4 regions of the Kluyvera sp. CHPC 1.2972 genome follow, and region 4 is predicted to be linked to each of the others. Evidence: predicted binding sites of a transcription regulator. Region 4 holds the regulator's gene; each other region holds the start of a gene.
What was found. The regulator LexA, encoded in region 4, represses DNA repair genes until DNA is damaged. The targets are predictions, from matches to a motif close to TNCTGTATGTACATACAGNA.
Positions count from the first base shown of each region.

Region 1: a site for LexA is predicted at 1,484-1,503, ahead of sulA (SOS-induced cell division inhibitor SulA). Genes of this name have one in related genera too.
Region 2: a site for LexA is predicted at 1,786-1,805, ahead of metR (HTH-type transcriptional regulator MetR). Genes of this name have one in related genera too.
Region 3: a site for LexA is predicted at 2,432-2,451, ahead of sbmC (DNA gyrase inhibitor SbmC). Genes of this name have one in related genera too.

Region 1 covers NZ_JAPKIB010000008.1:69,323-73,986, reverse strand. The annotation lists gene yccS (YccS family putative transporter) at 1-699, shown strand, start outside; gene V6944_RS14135 (TfoX/Sxy family DNA transformation protein) at 689-1,306, opposite strand; gene sulA (SOS-induced cell division inhibitor SulA) at 1,525-2,034, shown strand; gene ompA (porin OmpA) at 2,389-3,444, shown strand; gene matP (macrodomain Ter protein MatP) at 3,529-3,984, opposite strand; gene V6944_RS14115 (Lon protease family protein) at 4,169-4,664, shown strand, end outside.
Region 2 covers NZ_JAPKIB010000017.1:20,260-24,923, forward strand. The annotation lists gene metE (5-methyltetrahydropteroyltriglutamate--homocysteine S-methyltransferase) at 1-1,719, opposite strand, end outside; gene metR (HTH-type transcriptional regulator MetR) at 1,837-2,790, shown strand; gene V6944_RS19770 (carboxylate/amino acid/amine transporter) at 2,678-3,577, opposite strand; gene yigL (sugar/pyridoxal phosphate phosphatase YigL) at 3,663-4,463, opposite strand; gene pldB (lysophospholipase L2) at 4,505-4,664, opposite strand, start outside.
Region 3 covers NZ_JAPKIB010000007.1:28,196-32,859, forward strand. The annotation lists gene cysS (cysteine--tRNA ligase) at 1-706, shown strand, start outside; gene ybcJ (ribosome-associated protein YbcJ) at 922-1,134, opposite strand; gene folD (bifunctional methylenetetrahydrofolate dehydrogenase/methenyltetrahydrofolate cyclohydrolase FolD) at 1,136-2,002, opposite strand; tRNA gene V6944_RS12945 (tRNA-Arg) at 2,256-2,332, shown strand; gene sbmC (DNA gyrase inhibitor SbmC) at 2,468-2,938, shown strand; gene V6944_RS12955 (serine hydrolase domain-containing protein) at 3,012-4,322, opposite strand; gene V6944_RS12960 (LysR family transcriptional regulator) at 4,464-4,664, shown strand, end outside.
Region 4 covers NZ_JAPKIB010000014.1:41,208-45,871, forward strand. The annotation lists gene plsB (glycerol-3-phosphate 1-O-acyltransferase PlsB) at 1-1,902, opposite strand, end outside; gene V6944_RS18390 (diacylglycerol kinase) at 2,031-2,399, shown strand; gene lexA (transcriptional repressor LexA) at 2,499-3,107, shown strand; gene dinF (MATE family efflux transporter DinF) at 3,176-4,495, shown strand; gene V6944_RS18405 (CsbD family protein) at 4,631-4,664, shown strand, end outside.

The DNA of each region.
Region 1 (4,664 bases), on a different contig from region 4:
TTTGCCTTTCGCAACGTTCAGTATGCGCACGCCACAATGTTTATCACGTTATTGGTGCTGCTATGTTTTAACCTGCTCGGTGAAGGCTTTGAAGTGGCGCTGCCGCGCGTGGTGGATACATTGATTGGTTGCGGTATAGCCTGGGTCGCCGTCAGCTTTATCTGGCCGGACTGGAAATTCCGCAACCTACCTCGCGTGCTGGAACGCGCGGTAGATGCCAACTGCCGCTATCTGGATGCAATTCTTGAGCAATACCACCAGGGGAGAGACAACCGCCTGGCGTATCGAATAGCGCGACGAGATGCCCATAACCGTGATGCCGAACTGGCCTCAGTGGTCTCAAACATGTCAAGCGAACCGAAAGTCACCGCCGAAATGCGGGAAACGGCGTTTCGTCTGCTGTGTCTGAACCATACTCTGACCAGCTATATTTCCGCTTTGGGTGCCCATCGGGAAAAACTGACGACGGCGGAAATTCTGGCTCTTCTGGACGATGCGGTGTGCTACGTCGATGACGCGCTGCACCACCAGCCTTCTGATGAAGCGCGGGTGCAGCTAGCATTAAGCGGTTTAGCCGCGCGAATCCAACATCTCGATCCTCGCCCGGACAGCAAAGAGCCATTAGTGTTACAACAAATTGGCCTGATGATTTCGTTGTTACCTGAAATCTGCCGCCTGCAAAAGCAGGTTATGGCATAACGTCAGCATCATGGGCATAGGCCAATGCCCATTCCAGCAGCTCCTGTCGCCGTTGCGCCGGGAGCGCTGCGGCATGAACGCCAGCGATCGCGCCTTCCAATGAGTACAGCACATTAATACTGAGCTGTTTGCGAATGCGTCGAAGCGCTAACCACGCCTTTTCCGCGCCTATCTGCTGTAGCATTCGAACATCCTTAATGCCCGCTTCACTCAGCAACAGTTCCATATGAAAAGAGAGATTGGGTAGATCTTTTATCCTCAGCGGCCCCTGCTGATTTTTCTCCCTCTGTGCGTCTGCCAGTGAGAATTGCCCCAGTTGTAATAACGTCGGCTGATCGGACCAAAGCATACTGTCGACATGGAAATACTTTAACTGCTGTGAACCCCCTCTCTTGCGTAACGTTAATAATGGCGGCGAATGTTTAGCCTGGTATGGCGCACTCTCCTCGCACATCCTTAGGTACAGCTCCCCTTCAGAGACCATTGCAAACACGGCATTGTTGACGGCAAGGCTATAGCCGCCGAACAGCGCCCGTGACTTAATTTTGCCCAACAGCGAAAAATATTTCTGGGACTGATAAATCCGTTTATATGATATTTTTTTCATGATTAATCCTTAATAATCATGGACATGGATGCATTAGATTTGTTAATGGAAGGCATAATAAGCAACATAGGCGCGTTCTTTCGGCACGGCAAGATGAATTTGCCCTCAGGGGCATTTAGAGTGCATTTTTGCGAGTTGCTTTCAGAAAATGAGGTTGATCTTTAATCTTTGGGGTAGTACTGTATATTCATACAGTAACCCACAGGGCTGGATTAACTATGTATACTTCTGGTGTTGTAAATCATTCTTCTGCTGCGGTGACGACTTCCGCTTCCCATACTTTTACGCCTGTAAAAGTGCCGTCTGCTGCTTTGATCAGCGAAGTCCTCTATCGGGAAGATCAGCCGATGATGGCGCAGCTATTACTTCTACCGTTGCTGCAGCAGCTCGGTCAGCAGTCCCGCTGGCAGCTTTGGCTAACGCCGCAACAAAAGTTGAGCCGCGAGTGGGTACAGTCATCCGGTCTGCCACTAACGAAAGTTATGCAACTGCGCCAGATGTCTCCCTACGATATGCTTGATTCTATGGTTCGGGCATCCCGTACCGGAAATTATAGTGTGGTTATCGGCTGGCTGACGGATGAATTATCAGCGGAAGAACATGCCCGATTACAACGTGCTGCGGAGGAAGGTAACGCGATGGTGCTCATTATGCGACCAGTTCAGCCTGCATCTCATTCAACAGGACAATTTAATGGGCTAAAAATTCACTCCAATTTGTATCATTGAGTGAAATTAGGATTATTCCTGGGATTTTTTTTGCTGTCTTTTTATCTTCACGATTTTATGACTGATTTTAGACAGAACGCTTGTCTGGTGCGGTTCGCGGTATTTTATATCGATTAATTTTTCGACATATTTGTTAAATATTGCATATACAACTCTTTTTTTTTCATAAGCCTGACGGAGTTCACACTTGTAAGTTTTGAACGACGTTGTAGACTTTACATCGCCAGGGGTGCTCAAGCTTAACCGCAGTTATCTGCTGAGTATTTTATTAAGCCACGCCCCCGGTGGAAGGATTTAACCGTGAGTCTATTTAGAACTTCATGGCAAATTTTGGATGATAACGAGGCGCAAAAAATGAAAAAGACAGCTATCGCGATTGCAGTGGCACTGGCAGGCTTCGCTTCTGTAGCGCAGGCCGCTCCGCAAGACAACACCTGGTATGCTGGTGGTAAACTGGGTTGGTCCCAGTTCCATGACACCGGTTGGTACCAGAGTGACCTGAACAACAACGGTTCTACCCACAACAGCCAGCTGGGCGCAGGCGCGTTCGGTGGTTACCAGGTTAACCCGTATGTTGGTTTCGAAATGGGTTACGACTGGCTGGGCCGTATGGAATATACCGGTAGCCAGACCAATGGCGCACTGAAAGCTCAGGGCGTACAGCTGACTGCTAAACTGGGCTACCCAGTAACCGACGACCTGGACATCTACACCCGTCTGGGCGGCATGGTATGGCGCGCTGATTCCAGCAACAACAAAATCGGTGACAACCACGACACCGGCGTTTCCCCAGTATTCGCTGGCGGCGTTGAGTGGGCTGTTACTCGTGACATCGCTACCCGTCTGGAATACCAGTGGGTTAACAACATCGGCGACGCAAACAGCGTTGGCGTACGTCCTGACAACGGCATGCTGAGCGTAGGCGTTTCCTACCGCTTCGGCCAGCAGGATGCAGCGGCTCCAGTAATCGCTCCAGCTCCGGCTCCAGCTCCAGAAGTACAGACCAAACACTTCACTCTGAAGTCTGACGTTCTGTTCAACTTCAACAAAGCAACGCTGAAACCAGAAGGTCAGCAAGCTCTGGATCAGATGTACTCCCAGCTGAGCAACCTGGATCCTAAAGAAGGTTCTGTAGTGGTTCTGGGCTTCACCGACCGTATCGGTTCTGACGCTTACAACCAGGGTCTGTCCGAAAAACGTGCACAGTCCGTTGTTGATTACCTGGTATCTAAAGGTATCCCAGCAGACAAAATCTCCGCACGTGGCATGGGCAAATCTAACCCAGTTACTGGCAACACCTGTGACGGCGTGAAAGCGAAAGCTGCGCTGATCGACTGCCTGGCTCCAGATCGTCGCGTAGAGATCGAAGTTAAAGGTAGCAAAGACGTTGTAACTCAGCCTCAGGCTTAAGTTCTCGTCTAATAAAAAACCCCGCTCTGCGGGGTTTTTTTTGGTCTGAATCTGTAGCAACCAACATGAACGTAGCGAGTTCGCCTACTTCTCTTTACCCAGCATCGCCTCCAGATCCTGCTTCAGGCTGGACATCTTCGTTGCATATTTTTCTTTATTCTCGGCATCTTCAATAAGCTGAACAACCGTTTCAGACAAGGTTTTGCCACGACGCTGTGCAAGCCCTGCCAGGCGCTGCCAGACGACGAACTCCAGATCGATGGACTTCTTACGGGTATGCTGATGCTCGGCGTTAAAATGACGTTTACGTCGCGCACGAATCGTCTGCTTCATACGGTTCACCAGCTGCGGATTCATGTGCTGAGCTATCCAGTCATTCACCAGAACCGGTTCATTTTCCAGTTTTAGCAAAACATCGACAGCCTCTTGCGCGGCGCTGGCTTCAATGTAACGGGTAATGGACTCACCTTCCCGATGCTTTTTCACCAGGTATTTCCACTTCCAGCCGCTTTCAAGATTTTCCAGTTGTTGATATTTCATTGCGATCTCAGTGTGACCGTGTAACTCTTTTCAGGATAACAGTTTTTTCTCGATGTGCTGAGAAGAAATCTGCAACTGTGATACGGATAAAGCTAGCGCTCAAATATACTTCCCTATTCTCCGTGAGCTTCCCTGCGGCATCAGGTATAATCACGCACTTTACATCTGACTAAAAATAGCGACATTGACTATAAATACTCTTTCCCGGCGCTTTCTCGCCCCCGCGACTGAAGCATACCAGGCGCTATTTGCCCAGCCTGATTTAGCCTCAGAAAACGACGCATTATTCAGCGAACTCCAGGCCCGTTTACACTACGCGCTGGAGCAATTTCTGCACCCACAAGGAATCTCTCCGTTCTTGCTGGTCAAAGCACCAGAAGAAAAAGAGTACCTGCAGTTGCTTTCACAAACGGCCCTCTCCCTGCGCAATAGCGAGGAATCCGCCCTGACAGGCGTTGATTACCAGGCTGTTGGTGGCAAAGTAACAATGCAACCAGCCCATAGCGCAGATGACAATTTCGCAAGCCTCGGCCCCATCATTTTTGCCGATTGGGTCGAAGCAGAACAACTTTTTGGCTGCGTTCGTCAATTTAATGGCGAAATCAGCCTGCAGCCAGGCCTGGTGCATCAGGCCAATGGCGGCATTCTGATCCTCTCTTTGCGCACGCTGATGTCGCAGC
Region 2 (4,664 bases), on a different contig from region 4:
GATGGTTTCACGGGTCACATCTTCACGCGGGAAGGACCAGCAAAGAATCGTCACCGGACCGGTCAGCATCCCTTTCACCGGTTTGTCGGTCAGAGACTGGGCATACTTCGCCCATTCCACGGTGATCGCTTCCGGGCGGCTCACGTCGCCAATGACGACCGGCGGTTTCACGCAGCGAGAACCGTAGCTCTGCACCCAGCCGTTCTGGGTAAAGACGAAGCCGTCGAGATGCTCACCAAAATATTCCACCATGTCATTACGCTCGGCTTCACCGTGCACCAGCACATCGAGCCCCAGACGCTCCTGTTCGACGATCGCCTGCTTAATGTGTTCGGCAATGCCGGTGCGGTAGTTATTCGCGTCCAGATTCCCCTTTTTGAAATCCAGACGCAGGCCGCGAATCTCGGTGGTTTGCGGGAAAGAGCCGATCGTTGTGGTCGGCCAGGCCGGAAGATTAAAGCGCGCGCGCTGCGCTTCAGCGCGTACCGGGTAAGCGCTAGGACGCTGGCTGTCTTTGGCGGTAACCGCCGCCAGACGCTGTTCCACGGCCGCATTGTGCACGCGGGTTGAATGGCGACGAGCCTGAATTGGCGCGCTCCATTCGACCAGAGTCGCCGTGTTGCCGGTGTTCAGCGCATCACGAAGCAGCGCCAGCTCACCGCATTTTTGCAGGGCGAAGGCGAACCAGCTCTTCACTTCCGCGTCCAGGCGGGTTTCAACGCTCAGGTCGATAGGGCTATGCAGCAGGGAACAAGAAGAAGCGACCCAAAGTTCACGTTTACCGACCAGCGCTTTAATCTGCGCATATTTTTCAGTAAGGTCGGCGCGCCAGACATTGCGGCCGTTAATCAGGCCAGCGGAGAGCAGCCAGTCAGCTGGCAGGCGCTGATGCAGGGTTTCAACGTCATCTTTACCGTGCACCAGATCAACGTGCAGCCCCTGAACCGACAGCGCGGCGATAGTGTCCAGATTTGGCGTCACGCCCTCGAAATAGGTCGTAAGCAGCAGCTTCACCTGCCCCTGCAGCGCATCATAGGCCGGCTTAAATGCGTTCAGCCATTCCTGCGGCAGTTCCAGCACCAGCACAGGTTCATCAATCTGCACCCACTCAATGCCGCGCTTCGCCAGTTCAGCCAGCACCTGCTGATACACTGGCAGGATGTCGTTTAGCAGGGTCAGGCGATCAAACTGCTCACCCTTCACTTTGCCCAACCACAGATAGGTAACCGGCCCCAGCAGGACTGGTTTCACGTTGTGACCAAGCGCCAGCGCTTCGTCGACTTCATCCAGCAGTTGGGTCCAGGTCAGCTTGAACTGCTGACCTTTGGTGAACTCAGGCACCATGTAGTGATAGTTGGTGTTAAACCATTTGGTCATTTCTGCCGCCGCCGCAGGTTCACCGGTCGGTGCGCGGCCACGGCCAATACGGAATAGGGTGTCGATATCGACGGAACCGTCTTTGTTCTGGTGGCGAGCCGGGACGTTACCTAACAGCAGACTGGTGGTCAGTACGTGATCGTACCAGGCGAAGTCACCCACCGGTAACAGGTCGATACCCGCTTGCTTCTGCTGATCCCAATGACGGGCGCGCAGTTCGCGGCCAACGGCCAACAGGTCTTCACGGGAGGCGTTACCCGCCCAATAGCTCTCTTGCGCTTTTTTCAGCTCGCGACGCAGGCCAACGCGAGGGAAACCGAGGGTGTGGTTTTGAATAGTCATCATATGCCTCTCATGGATTTTTTAGTATTTAGCCGTCCAGATGTTTACACATCCATAATCGACAGGTACTGTATATTCCTCAAGCGCAAATTGTTCATGCCGAAGTGAAGGACTTTCATGATCGAAATTAAACATCTGAAAACGCTCCAGGCGTTGCGGAACAGTGGTTCTCTGGCGGCCGCCGCGGCGACGCTGCACCAGACCCAATCCGCCCTGTCTCACCAGTTCAGCGATCTGGAACAGCGCCTTGGCTTCCGGCTATTCGTACGTAAAAGCCAGCCGCTGCGCTTTACCCCGCAGGGGGAGATTTTGCTGCAGCTGGCAAACCAGGTGCTGCCGCAAATCACTCAGGCGCTGCAGGCCTGTCATGAACCACAGCAGGCCACACTGCGTATCGCTATCGAATGCCATAGCTGTATTCAGTGGCTGACGCCTGCACTAGAGAATTTCCGCAAGCAGTGGCCGCAGGTTGAGATGGACTTTAAATCCGGCGTCACCTTTGACCCGCAGCCTGCACTACAGCAAGGCGAGTTGGATCTGGTGCTTACCTCAGACATCCTGCCGCGCAGCGGCCTGCACTACTCACCGATGTTTGATTTTGAAGTGCGCCTGGTACTGTCACCGGATCACCCGCTGGCGACCAAAGCACGCATCACGCCAGAAGATTTGGCGGCAGAAACGTTGTTGATTTATCCGGTGCAGCGCCAGCGCCTTGATGTCTGGCGTCATTTCCTGCAGCCTGCTGGCGTAAGCCCACAGTTGAAAAGCGTTGATAACACGCTGCTGCTGGTACAGATGGTCGCCGCGCGGATGGGCATTGCCGCTCTGCCGCACTGGGTGGTGGAGAGTTTTGAGCGCCAGGGTCTGATTGTGACCAAAACCCTAGGCGAAGGATTGTGGAGCCGACTGTACGCTGCCGTGCGCGATGGCGAGCAGCGTCAGCCGGTGATGGATGCGTTTATTCGCTCAGCGCGGAATCACGCTTGCGATCATCTGCCGTTCGTGAAGAACGCGGAGCGACCCAATGGCGATGCACCCACAGTGAGGCCAGTATCACCGCAGCCCCTGTAAGGAAGCTCGGCCAGTGGGGCTGTTGATGCCAGATTGCCAGGTTCACCAGCAGCCCTGCGGGCACATGCATATTGTTCATAATGCCTAAGGTGCCCGCATCCACCTGCGTGGCGCCGTAGTTCCACATAAAGTAGCCAATCCCCGAAGCCACCACGCCAAGAAATACCAGAATCCCCCACTGCGGCAGAGTCTGCGGCATTTTCTGCGCGTTACCCAGCAGCATCCAGGCCACCGTCGCGACCAGAAACGCCCCGAGATAGAACCAGGCAAAAGCGTTATGCTGCGGCATTGGCCTTGTCTCCATCAGGCGCTTATAGCCCACCATGCCGATGGCAAAGACGATATTGGAGAGCTGCACCAGAATAAGCCCCGTCCAGAAATGGTTGGTGATATGGTCGTAGCGAATAATCCCTGCGCCAATCACCGCCAGCAGCGCGCTAAACGCGTAGCTCCAGCGCAGGCGGCGTCCGCTCATCAGGTCGTAAATCAGCGTGATGTAGAGCGGCGTGAGGACGGTAAACAGCAGCAGCTCGGAGACGGTCAGGTAGAGATAGGCATGGAAGCTCAGCATATACATGATGCCAAGCTGCATTGCGCCCACCAGCATGTACAGGCCAACGGTTTTCAGACTGTGCCCACGGGTGCGAAGAAACGGCAGGAAGACCAGCGCCGCCAGGCCCACTCGCACCAGCACCGCAAAGTAGCTGTCGACGTGTCCAGCAAGGTACTCGCCGTAAAAGCTAAAGGAGAAAGCCCACAGAATCGTGGTAATAATCAGGAGCGCCACAATGAATGTCTCATAGGAAGATGAGCATTCATTGTAGCGGAGTTATCGGTTGACAACTGACCACCAAATAGCCAGTTGTTGATAATTAACGCAGATACATGTCGCGCAGGAAGTGCGGGACTGCGTCATCGGCGTTCGAGCCGATCACTTCAAGCTCCGGATGCAGATCTTTCAGACGCTGGTGCGCCCCTGCCATGATGCAGCCTTTACCTGCCATCGACAGCATTTCAGCGTCATTCATCCCATCACCAAACGCGATGCAATCTTTCAGGGTATAGCTCATCGCTTTCGCCACCGCTTCCAGCGCATGGCCTTTCGACACGCCGCCCGCCATCACTTCCAGACAGGTGAGCGTGGAGAAGCTAACGTTGACACGATCGCCCCAGCGCGCGTTAATCGCCTGTTCCAAAGGCAGCAGCGTTTCGTGATCGTTGCAGGTGAAGAACACCTTGCTGACCCCTTCCGGCTCCAGCATACCCGGCTCATACAAGGTGTAGTTAAATACCGCTTCCTTGAAGAAGCGCATCTCTTCCGGGCGGTGACGGTTCATAAACCATTCGTCTTCACGGTATACGTTGGTGACGATATCCGGGTTGTCATTCACGATGCCGAAGAGATCGGCGGCGATATCACGATCGAGGTTATGGGCGAAAACCTGTTTCCCATCGGCATCGTGCACGCGCGCGCCGTTGGAGGTGATCATGTAGGATTTGATCCCCAGATTATCGCGAATCTGGCCTACGTCGATGTAATGACGACCGGTCGCAAAGACGAAGTTCAAGCCGCGCTCGGTGAGCAGCTTCAGCGTCTCTTTCGCGTACGGCGTTAAGTGGTGGTCGGGGGAGAGTAAGGTGCCATCTAAGTCAGACGCAACAACCTGGTACATATTCGAATTTAACCTCTAAACAGTGCGCCGCTGGCGCCGAATTAACAATGTCGACGGAAAAAATCGACGATGGCAGTGAGTGCGACTGAGCGCATAGCGTCCTTTTCAAAAAGGATCTCATGATAGGCGCCCTGTATGACAAGCGGCTTACCGCCATCACAAGGGTGGCCCGCTTCGGCGCGGATTTCGCAATAACGATCG
Region 3 (4,664 bases), on a different contig from region 4:
TTCGGACCTGATGTTCCCGCACCATGAAAACGAAATCGCGCAGTCTACCTGTGCGCACGATGGCGAGTACGTGAACTACTGGATGCACTCCGGCATGGTGATGGTGGACCGCGAGAAAATGTCTAAATCGCTGGGCAACTTCTTTACCGTGCGCGACGTACTGAAGTACTACGACGCCGAGACCGTGCGCTACTTCCTGATGTCCGGCCATTATCGTAGCCAGCTGAACTACAGCGAAGAGAACCTCAAGCAGGCACGTTCTGCGCTGGAACGTCTGTACACCGCGCTGCGCGGTACCGACAAATCCGTCGCGCCAGCGGGCGGCGAAGCGTTCGAAGCGCGCTTTATTGAAGCGATGGACGACGACTTCAACACCCCGGAAGCCTACTCCGCGCTGTTTGATATGGCACGCGAAGTTAACCGCCTGAAGAGCGAAGATATGCATGCCGCCAACGCGCTGGCATCGCATATGCGTAAGCTCTCCTCGGTGCTGGGCCTGCTGGAACAGGAGCCTGAAGCGTTCCTGCAAAGCGGCGCGCAGGCTGATGACGGTGAAGTGGCGGAAATTGAAGCGTTAATCCAGCAGCGTCTGGATGCGCGTAAGGCCAAAGACTGGGCGGCAGCCGACGCCGCGCGTGACCGTCTCAACGAGATGGGCATCGTGCTGGAAGATGGCCCGCAGGGTACCACCTGGCGCCGTAAATAAGTCACTCATCGTAGCCCGGCCGAGCGCAAGCGACGCCGGGATCCTCTATATACTGCAGGGAGCAATACGGGAAAATGGGGGAGGGATGAGGCCCGGCGTCGCAGTGCAGCGATGCGGGTCTTGTCGGCCTGATAAGCAAAACGCCATCAGGCCATTCAGTGCGGATTGCCGGATGCGGCATAACGCCTTATCCGGCCTACAACTGTGCCAGTATCTTACGCCGTCACGGTGATGCTCTGACCTTCAAAGCTGACGGTTTGACCGGCCACAATTTTGCAGCGCTTGCGGGTTTCTACCGCACCGTCAACGTTAACCAGACCGTCGGCGATAGCGATTTTCGCCTGCGCGCCGCTTTCGGTCCAGCCTTCCAGTTTCAGTAAGTCACAGAGTTCCACATGCGGATGCTTACCCAAAGAAAATGTTGCCATCTTATGCCTTCTCCACGTCGTGATACTCTTCACACGCCTGTAAGGTGTTTTCAATCAGGGTTGCGACGGTCATTGGACCAACGCCGCCCGGTACCGGGGTGATGTAAGACGCGCGCGCGGCGGCATCTTCAAACACTACATCGCCGACTACTTTACCGTTTTCGAGGCGATTAATCCCGACATCAATGACGATGGCTCCTTCTTTAATCCACTCACCTGGAATAAAACCAGGCTTGCCGACCGCGACGATTAGCAGATCCGCGTTCTCAACGTGATGGCGCAGGTTTTTGGTGAAGCGGTGGGTCACGGTGGTGGTGCAGCCAGCCAGCAGCAGCTCCATGCTCATCGGGCGACCAACGATGTTGGAGGCGCCAATCACCACGGCGTTCAGGCCGTAGGTATCGATGTTATAGCGCTCTAGCAGCGTGACGATACCGCGCGGGGTGCATGGACGCAGGCGCGGCGCGCGCTGGCACAGGCGGCCAACGTTGTAAGGGTGGAAGCCGTCCACGTCTTTGTCCGGATCGATACGTTCCAGCACTTTGACGTTATCGATGCCCGCAGGCAGCGGCAGCTGCACCAGAATACCGTCGATGGTGCTGTCGGCGTTCAGGGTATCAATCAGCGTCAGCAGTTCGGCTTCTGATGTGGTTTCCGGCAGATCGTAGGAGCGGGAGACGAAACCCACCTCTTCGCAGGCTTTGCGCTTGCTGCCGACATAAATTTGCGATGCAGGGTTGCTGCCTACCAGGACAACGGCAAGCCCAGGGGCGCGTTTTCCGGCCGCAACTCGGGCCTTCACTTTTTCCGCAACCTCAGAGCGCACCTGCTGCGCAATCGTTTTACCGTCAATAATCTTTGCTGCCATCAGGGAAAATTTTCCATCTGTCATTAACGAAGGGGGGATGGACATATTTTGTCAGATGCGAGCCTCGCTGTCAGGTATCGTTTGCGAGTTTTCCGCGGAAAGTGATTTTGTTGAAGAGTTGAACGATAGTTGGCTGCTCTTTGTTCACTGCCTCATCACGCGCAGGTTTCGCAAGGAAATGGATTGACTCACCTGCCAGTGACCGTATAATTCCACGCGTTTCACCCCACCATGAAGTTTTGACTTCCCCAGTGCGCCCTTAGCTCAGTTGGATAGAGCAACGACCTTCTAAGTCGTGGGCCGCAGGTTCGAATCCTGCAGGGCGCACCATTTTCCTGAAATTCCCCCTACATTCTTCCCCTGGCAAGAGTGCGAATCTGCTCACATAATGTTCACTGTTCGTTTGTCGAAACCAAAACACGTCAATTATACTGTATGAAATTACAGTATGTTAGCGGAGGCAGTATGGACTACGAGATTAAGCAGGTTAAGCAACGTAAAATTGCCGGTTTTCATATGGTTGGCCCATGGGAGCAGACGGTCAAACAGGGTTTTGAGCAGCTGATGATGTGGGTCGACGGCCAGCAAATTCCTGCTCAGGAGTGGCTTGCCGTCTATTATGACAACCCGGATGAAGTGCCCGCTGAGAAGCTGCGCTGCGATACCGTAGTGTCGGTGGCTGATGATTTCGTTATCCCTGCCAACAGCGAAGGGGTGATGCTGGCGGAAGTGGCGGGTGGGCTGTATGCCGTCGCGCAGGCTCGCGTTATCAACCACGACTTCGCCACGCCCTGGTATCAGTTCTTTGATAGCGTCATGAAGGACGAAACCCATCAGTGGGCACCAAAGCCCTGCTTTGAGATTTACCACAATAACGGGGCGGAAGAGGGCTACTGGGATATCGAAATGTTTATCGCGGTAGAGCCGAAGGCCTGACCTGAAAACGCCAGAGCGTAAAGTGCGGCTCTGGCGTGGTCATCTGTTGGCGAACGCCCTGTATCGCGGGTGATTAATGCAATGCCTTCGCAATCGCGCTGAACATCAGCGAGGCTTCCAGCGGCTGGGCGCTGAACGACGGTTCCGCCTGTGGCCAGGTTGACCACTGGACGATCACCAGATTTTCCGCGCGGTTGACCATGATCATCTGGCCATAAATCCCCAGCGCCCACATGGATCCTTTCAACGAATCCTGAGGTGCTGGCACCACGTTTTTGGCGTTGGCAGGCACTTCGTTATTCCACCACTGATAACCATAAAGCCCCTGCGGATGCGCCACGGAGACAGAATTTTTCGCCTGATTCCAGTCGGCCGACTGAGCAACCCAGTGCTCCGGCAGAATCTGCTTACCGTTCGGCAGGCGGCCGTTGTTTAGCACGAATTCGCCGAAGCGGCCCCAGTCTTCCAGCGTGGCGTTAAAACCGTGTGCGCCAACATCATGCTGGTTTTTGCTGTAGGCGTGCCACACGCCATCGCTCGCCATGCCGTATGGCTGCCAGATGCTTTGCTCAAGGTAAGCGGCAAGCGTCATGCCCGTCGCGCGCTCCAGCACGTCGCCCAGCAGCCAGGCGCCGCCGGAGGAGTAAGACCAGACTTCACCCGCCGGGTGAGCGCGTTTCAGGCCTGAGACTAGCGTGCGGACGCAGTCGTAGGTACCCGCGTGTGCTTCACACTGCGTGAGTTTCGCGAAATCCGACTGCGGGTTGGCGTAATCTTCATTCCATGCCACGCCGGAGGTATGCTGAATCAGCTGTTTCAGCGTCACGCCGTCCCAGGCGGTGCCCTTCAGATCGGGTTCATACTGGGTAACCAGATCGTCCATCGAGTGAATTTTTCCCTCTTTTAACGCCACGCCTACCAGCGTAGATACCACCGATTTCCCGACCGAACGGGAGGTCCACAACGTGGTGTCGGTGTTGCCTGCGCCAAGGTATTTCCAGGCAATTTTACCGTCCTTCAGCACCAGCATGCCGCTGACGTTCTGGCGTTTCAGGTAGTCCTGAAGCGTCCACTGTTTGCCGTTGACCTGATAGCTCGCCTGCGTCAGCGGTTTTTCCGCCGCCACTAACGGCACGGATTTCCCGTGATGGAAAACATCGCCCTGATAGTTGCGGTAGTCGTTACGAAAACCGATAACGCGCTCGGCCTGATCCCAGGTCAGCATGGTTTTGGTATCGGGCAGCGTGGTATCAAAAGGAGCCGGGCAGGCGGTGAGCTCCGTGCCTTCACAGGCCGCCATGGCAGGAGAAGAGAGGAGTGCTCCTGCGACCAGGCTTGCCAGCAGACAGTACTTTGCAGGTAAGGATTTATGTTTATTATTCATAGCGTTCTCGATTTTAGTTATACCCATAGACATGTTGTCCCGGCGGGGTGACGGGAGGGGTGCAGTATAAAAATCGCCGCACTATAATAAAAAACGCGTAATGGGGGAAAAACCCCCGCATGTACTGCAAAAGGAGCCAGCGTGCCGTCATTGTCCTACTCATTTTCTCAGCTTGAAGCCTTTACCGCCGTCGCAGAGCAGGGCAGCCTGATGAAGGCCGCGATGAAGCTGGGAAAAGATCGCACTACGCTTCGCGATCTTATCGATCTGCTGGAAGATGGCCTTGGCTACCCGCTGTTTGTTCGTCAGGGACGATCGTTGCAGTTGACGACAGAAGGCGAA
Region 4 (4,664 bases):
CGAAATCTGGCGATGCTGGGTCATAATCGACGCCAGCAGTGACGGCATGATCAGCATATGCGCGATGTTATTGCGGTAGTAAGTCATCAGCACCGCCTGCTCGCGCGGCAGAATGATGATGTCACCGATGGTGTCCTTCTCAACTTCGAACTTATTCATCTGCAGCGCATGATCGATAAGCTCGCTGGCAGAGGAGGTCGGTGCCGTCGCATCAGGCGCATACGGTGCGTTACGCAGCAGCGCCAGATAGCAATCCAGTTGCTGAGTTAGCTGCTCGCGGGTCAGCGAACGCTGACGCGAAGCCAGCAGCGCGGTACAGCACAGGTTCATGGCGTTCGCCGCGCCTGCGTTGTTGATACGCACCATCAGCTCGGCCGCCATCTTGTTGACGGTCGGCGTCAGCCAGGCAGGACGCACGGCTTCGATCGGGTCGATAGACTCACGCCACTCCGGCACATGGTGGTTCAGGTAGGTCATCAGCGGCATCGGTTCGCCGAAGTTGACGTAGCCCTGGCCCAGATTACGCAGTTTGCTCAAGCCGCGCAGCATCTGCGGCAGGCTCTCTTTCTCTTTGGTCGCGCCGCGCAGCTCTTTCGCGTAGGTACCCACTTCCATCACGTGTTCGTAGCCGATGTAAATCGGCACCAAAGTGATAGGACGGGAACCGCCGCGCAGCATCGCCTGAATGGTCATCGACAGGGTGCCGGTTTTCGGATCCAGCAGACGACCGGTACGGGAACGCCCGCCTTCCACAAAGTACTCCACGGAATAACCGCGGCTGAACAGCTCGCCGAGGTATTCGCGGAAAACGGTGGAATAGAGCTTGTTACCCTTAAAGGTACGGCGAATAAAGAAAGCGCCCAGGCGGCGGAAAATCGGACCTGCTGGCCAGAAGTTCAGGTTGATACCGGCAGCAATGTGCGGCGGCACCAGCCCCTGGTGATAGAGCACGTAAGAGAGCAGCAGGTAGTCCATGTGGCTACGGTGGCACGGCACATAGACAATTTCATGCCCGTCGTGCGCCAGCTGGCGTACGCGCTCGGCGTTGTGAACGTTAATGCCCTGGTACAAACGGTTCCAGGTGAAGCTGAGGATACGGTCGGTCAGACGAATCATCTCGTAGGAGAAGTTCGCCGCGATCTCTTCCATCAGCGCAATGGCGTTCTGCTGCGCTTTCTCGTGGGAAATTTTCTTGCTGCGCGCTTCGTCTTCTACTGCTTTGGCGATAGCTTTTGACGCCAGCAGCTTCTTGAACAGGTCATGACGAGCAGGAAGACGCGGGCCGACCGCCGCCAGACGCTGGCGGGCAAAGTGCATACGCGCGACGCGAGCCAGTTTCTGAGCGATAGTTTTATCGGTACCGTGTTCGTCCGCCATGCGGCGCAGAGAGACGGAAGGCGAGAAGCGGACAAAGCTGTCGCGACCAAGCCAGGATACGGCAAAGAACTTCTGGAAGCCGTTTAGCATGCGCAGCGGTGGGTTAACCTCACCTTTCTCGCGACCAGGAGAACGACCAAACATCACCGACACCGGCACCATTTGCACATCCAGCTCAGGATTGCTGCGGTGCAAATCGAGGTAGTCGTGGAACAGTTTGATCGACTCTTCTTTCGGCGTGTAGTAGGTGAACACGCGCGGTCCGCCGTGGATAAAGACGTAGCGCGGCAGCAGCGTACCGTCGATCTCAAGCGGTTCAAGCGGGTCGGGTAAATCGTGCGCCAGGCACTGAGCGCGCAGCGTCAGCAAGTCAGCCTTAGAGTTATAAGGCAGGACGTACATAATCGGGCGCGACGTATCAAGCCCCAATTCCTGGGCAGGTTGTGCCGGAATAGACTTGCTTTTTACCAGAACACTTAATGGTAAATTCAGTAATTTGTAGTAAATTCGTGGCCAGCCGGACATAAACGATGTAAAGCCTCTGGTTAATCATGCAAATGCGCGGCAAGAATATCAGAAAGTCGGTGAAATTTCTGTTCTACCGCCTCATAACACGCATTGTCATTGACGTAAAAACAAAAAAGGTTCTTGAGATGGCCAATAATACCACTGGGATTACCCGAATTATCAAAGCTGCGGGCTATTCCTGGAAAGGATTCCGCGCGGCGTGGATCAATGAAGCGGCGTTCCGCCAGGAAGGCGTTGCCTCTGTTATCGCGATTATTATCGCCTGCTGGCTGGATGTTGATGCCATCACCCGTGTCCTGCTCATCGGATCCGTCCTTTTGGTGATGATAGTGGAAATTCTCAATAGTGCACTGGAAGCGGTCGTTGACCGTATCGGTTCTGACTATCACGAGCTCTCCGGTCGGGCGAAAGACATGGGTTCAGCGGCGGTGCTGTTGTCCATTTTTGTGGCGGTGTTCACCTGGGCGACCCTGCTGTGGTCACATTTTCACTAAAGCGGTGAAAACTGCCTGATTTCGTGAGTTTTATGGTTCCAAAATAGCCAGTAGCTGTATATACTCACAGCATAACTGTATATACACCCAGGGGGCGGAATGAAAGCGTTAACGACCAGGCAGCAAGAGGTGTTTGATCTCATCCGGGATCACATCAGCCAGACGGGCATGCCGCCAACGCGTGCGGAAATTGCTCAGCGTTTGGGGTTCCGTTCCCCGAATGCGGCTGAAGAGCACCTGAAAGCGCTGGCGCGTAAAGGCGTCCTTGAGATTGTCTCAGGCGCTTCTCGTGGTATCCGCCTGCTGGTAGAAGAAGAAGAGGGGCTGCCGTTGGTAGGCCGCGTCGCGGCGGGTGAACCGTTGCTGGCGCAGCAGCACATCGAAGGTCACTACCAGGTTGACCCGTCCTTGTTTAAGCCAAGCGCCGACTTCCTGCTGCGCGTGAGCGGTATGTCGATGAAAGACATCGGTATTATGGATGGCGACTTGCTGGCCGTGCATAAAACTCAGGACGTACGTAACGGTCAGGTTGTGGTCGCACGTATCGATGAAGAAGTGACGGTAAAACGCCTGAAAAAACAGGGTAACGTCGTCGAACTGCTGCCGGAAAACAGCGAATTTAAACCTATCGTGGTCGATCTGCGTCAGCAGAATTTCTCCATCGAAGGACTGGCCGTTGGCGTTATCCGCAACGGCGAGTGGCTGTAACTCTCTCCCCATACTAATGGCTGTGATACTTCCGCTATCGCAGCCTTTTTTCGTTCTGGTCAAAACTCATGCCGCTACTTACTCACGCCGATAAGGCGCTGTGGCGCCTTGCGCTGCCGATGATCTTCTCCAACATTACCGTTCCGCTGCTGGGGCTGGTGGATACCGCCGTTATTGGCCATCTCGATAGTCCCGTCTATCTGGGAGGCGTCGCGATAGGCGCCACGGCAACCAGCTTCCTGTTTATGCTGCTGCTGTTTTTGCGCATGAGCACTACCGGGCTCACGGCGCAGGCGTTTGGCGCAAAAAATCCGCAGGCGCTGGCTCGCGCGCTGGTACAGCCGCTGATGTTAGCGCTGGGGGCAGGATTGCTGATCATTCTTTTCAAAACGCCGCTGATAAACCTGGCGCTCTCCATCGTTGGCGGCAGCGGAGAAGTGCTGGAGCAGGCGCGGCGTTTCCTCGATATCCGCTGGCTCAGTGCCCCCGCATCACTGGCGAACCTGGTGCTGCTCGGCTGGCTGCTGGGCGTGCAGTACGCCCGCGCACCGGTCGTGCTATTGGTGGTGGGTAACGTGCTGAATATCGTGCTCGACCTGTGGCTGGTGATGGGACTGCACATGAACGTGCAGGGCGCGGCGCTGGCAACGGCGATCGCCGAATATGCCACACTGCTGGTGGGTCTGGGGATGGCGCGTAAGGTGCTGGTGATGCGCGGGATCTCGTGGGCGATGCTGAAAACGGCCTGGCAGGGCGATTTTCGCCGCCTGCTGGCGCTCAACCGCGACATCATGCTGCGCTCGCTGCTGCTCCAGCTCTGCTTCGGTGCGGTAACCGTCTTCGGCGCGCGGCTGGGCAGCGAAGTGGTGGCGGTGAACGCCGTGCTGATGACCATGCTGACCTTCACCGCCTACGCGCTGGATGGCTTTGCCTATGCGGTGGAAGCCCATTCCGGGCAGGCCTATGGTGCGCGCGACGGCAGTAAGCTGCTGGAAGTCTGGCGCGCGGCATGCCGCCAGGCGGGCGTCGTGGCGCTGGCGTTTGCGCTGATTTACGCCCTTCTGGGTGAGCATATTGTGGCGCTGCTAACCTCGCTGCCTGAACTGCAGCAGTTGGCCGATCGTTACGTGCTCTGGCAAGCGGTGCTGCCGGTGATCGGCGTGTGGTGCTATCTGCTGGACGGCATGTTTATCGGTGCCACTCGCGGCGCGGAGATGCGTAACAGCATGGCGGTGGCCGCCGCCGGGTTTGCGCTTACCATGCTTGCGCTGCCGCTGCTTGGCAACCACGGGTTGTGGCTGGCGCTCGCCGTATTTCTTGCGCTGCGCGGTCTGGCGCTGGCCTTTATCTGGCGTCGTCACTGGAAAAACAACAGCTGGTTTGCCTGACAGTATGGTTAAAGATTCCGAATAATGAAACGGCACCAGAATGACTGACTACAATTAGTCTCACGCTTAGCGAAAAAGATGTCTTCCTGAAACATCGCTTTTGCTATTCACTCACTGACGATCGAGGATTCGATGATGAATAAAGACGAAGTCGGCGGTAACTGGAAAC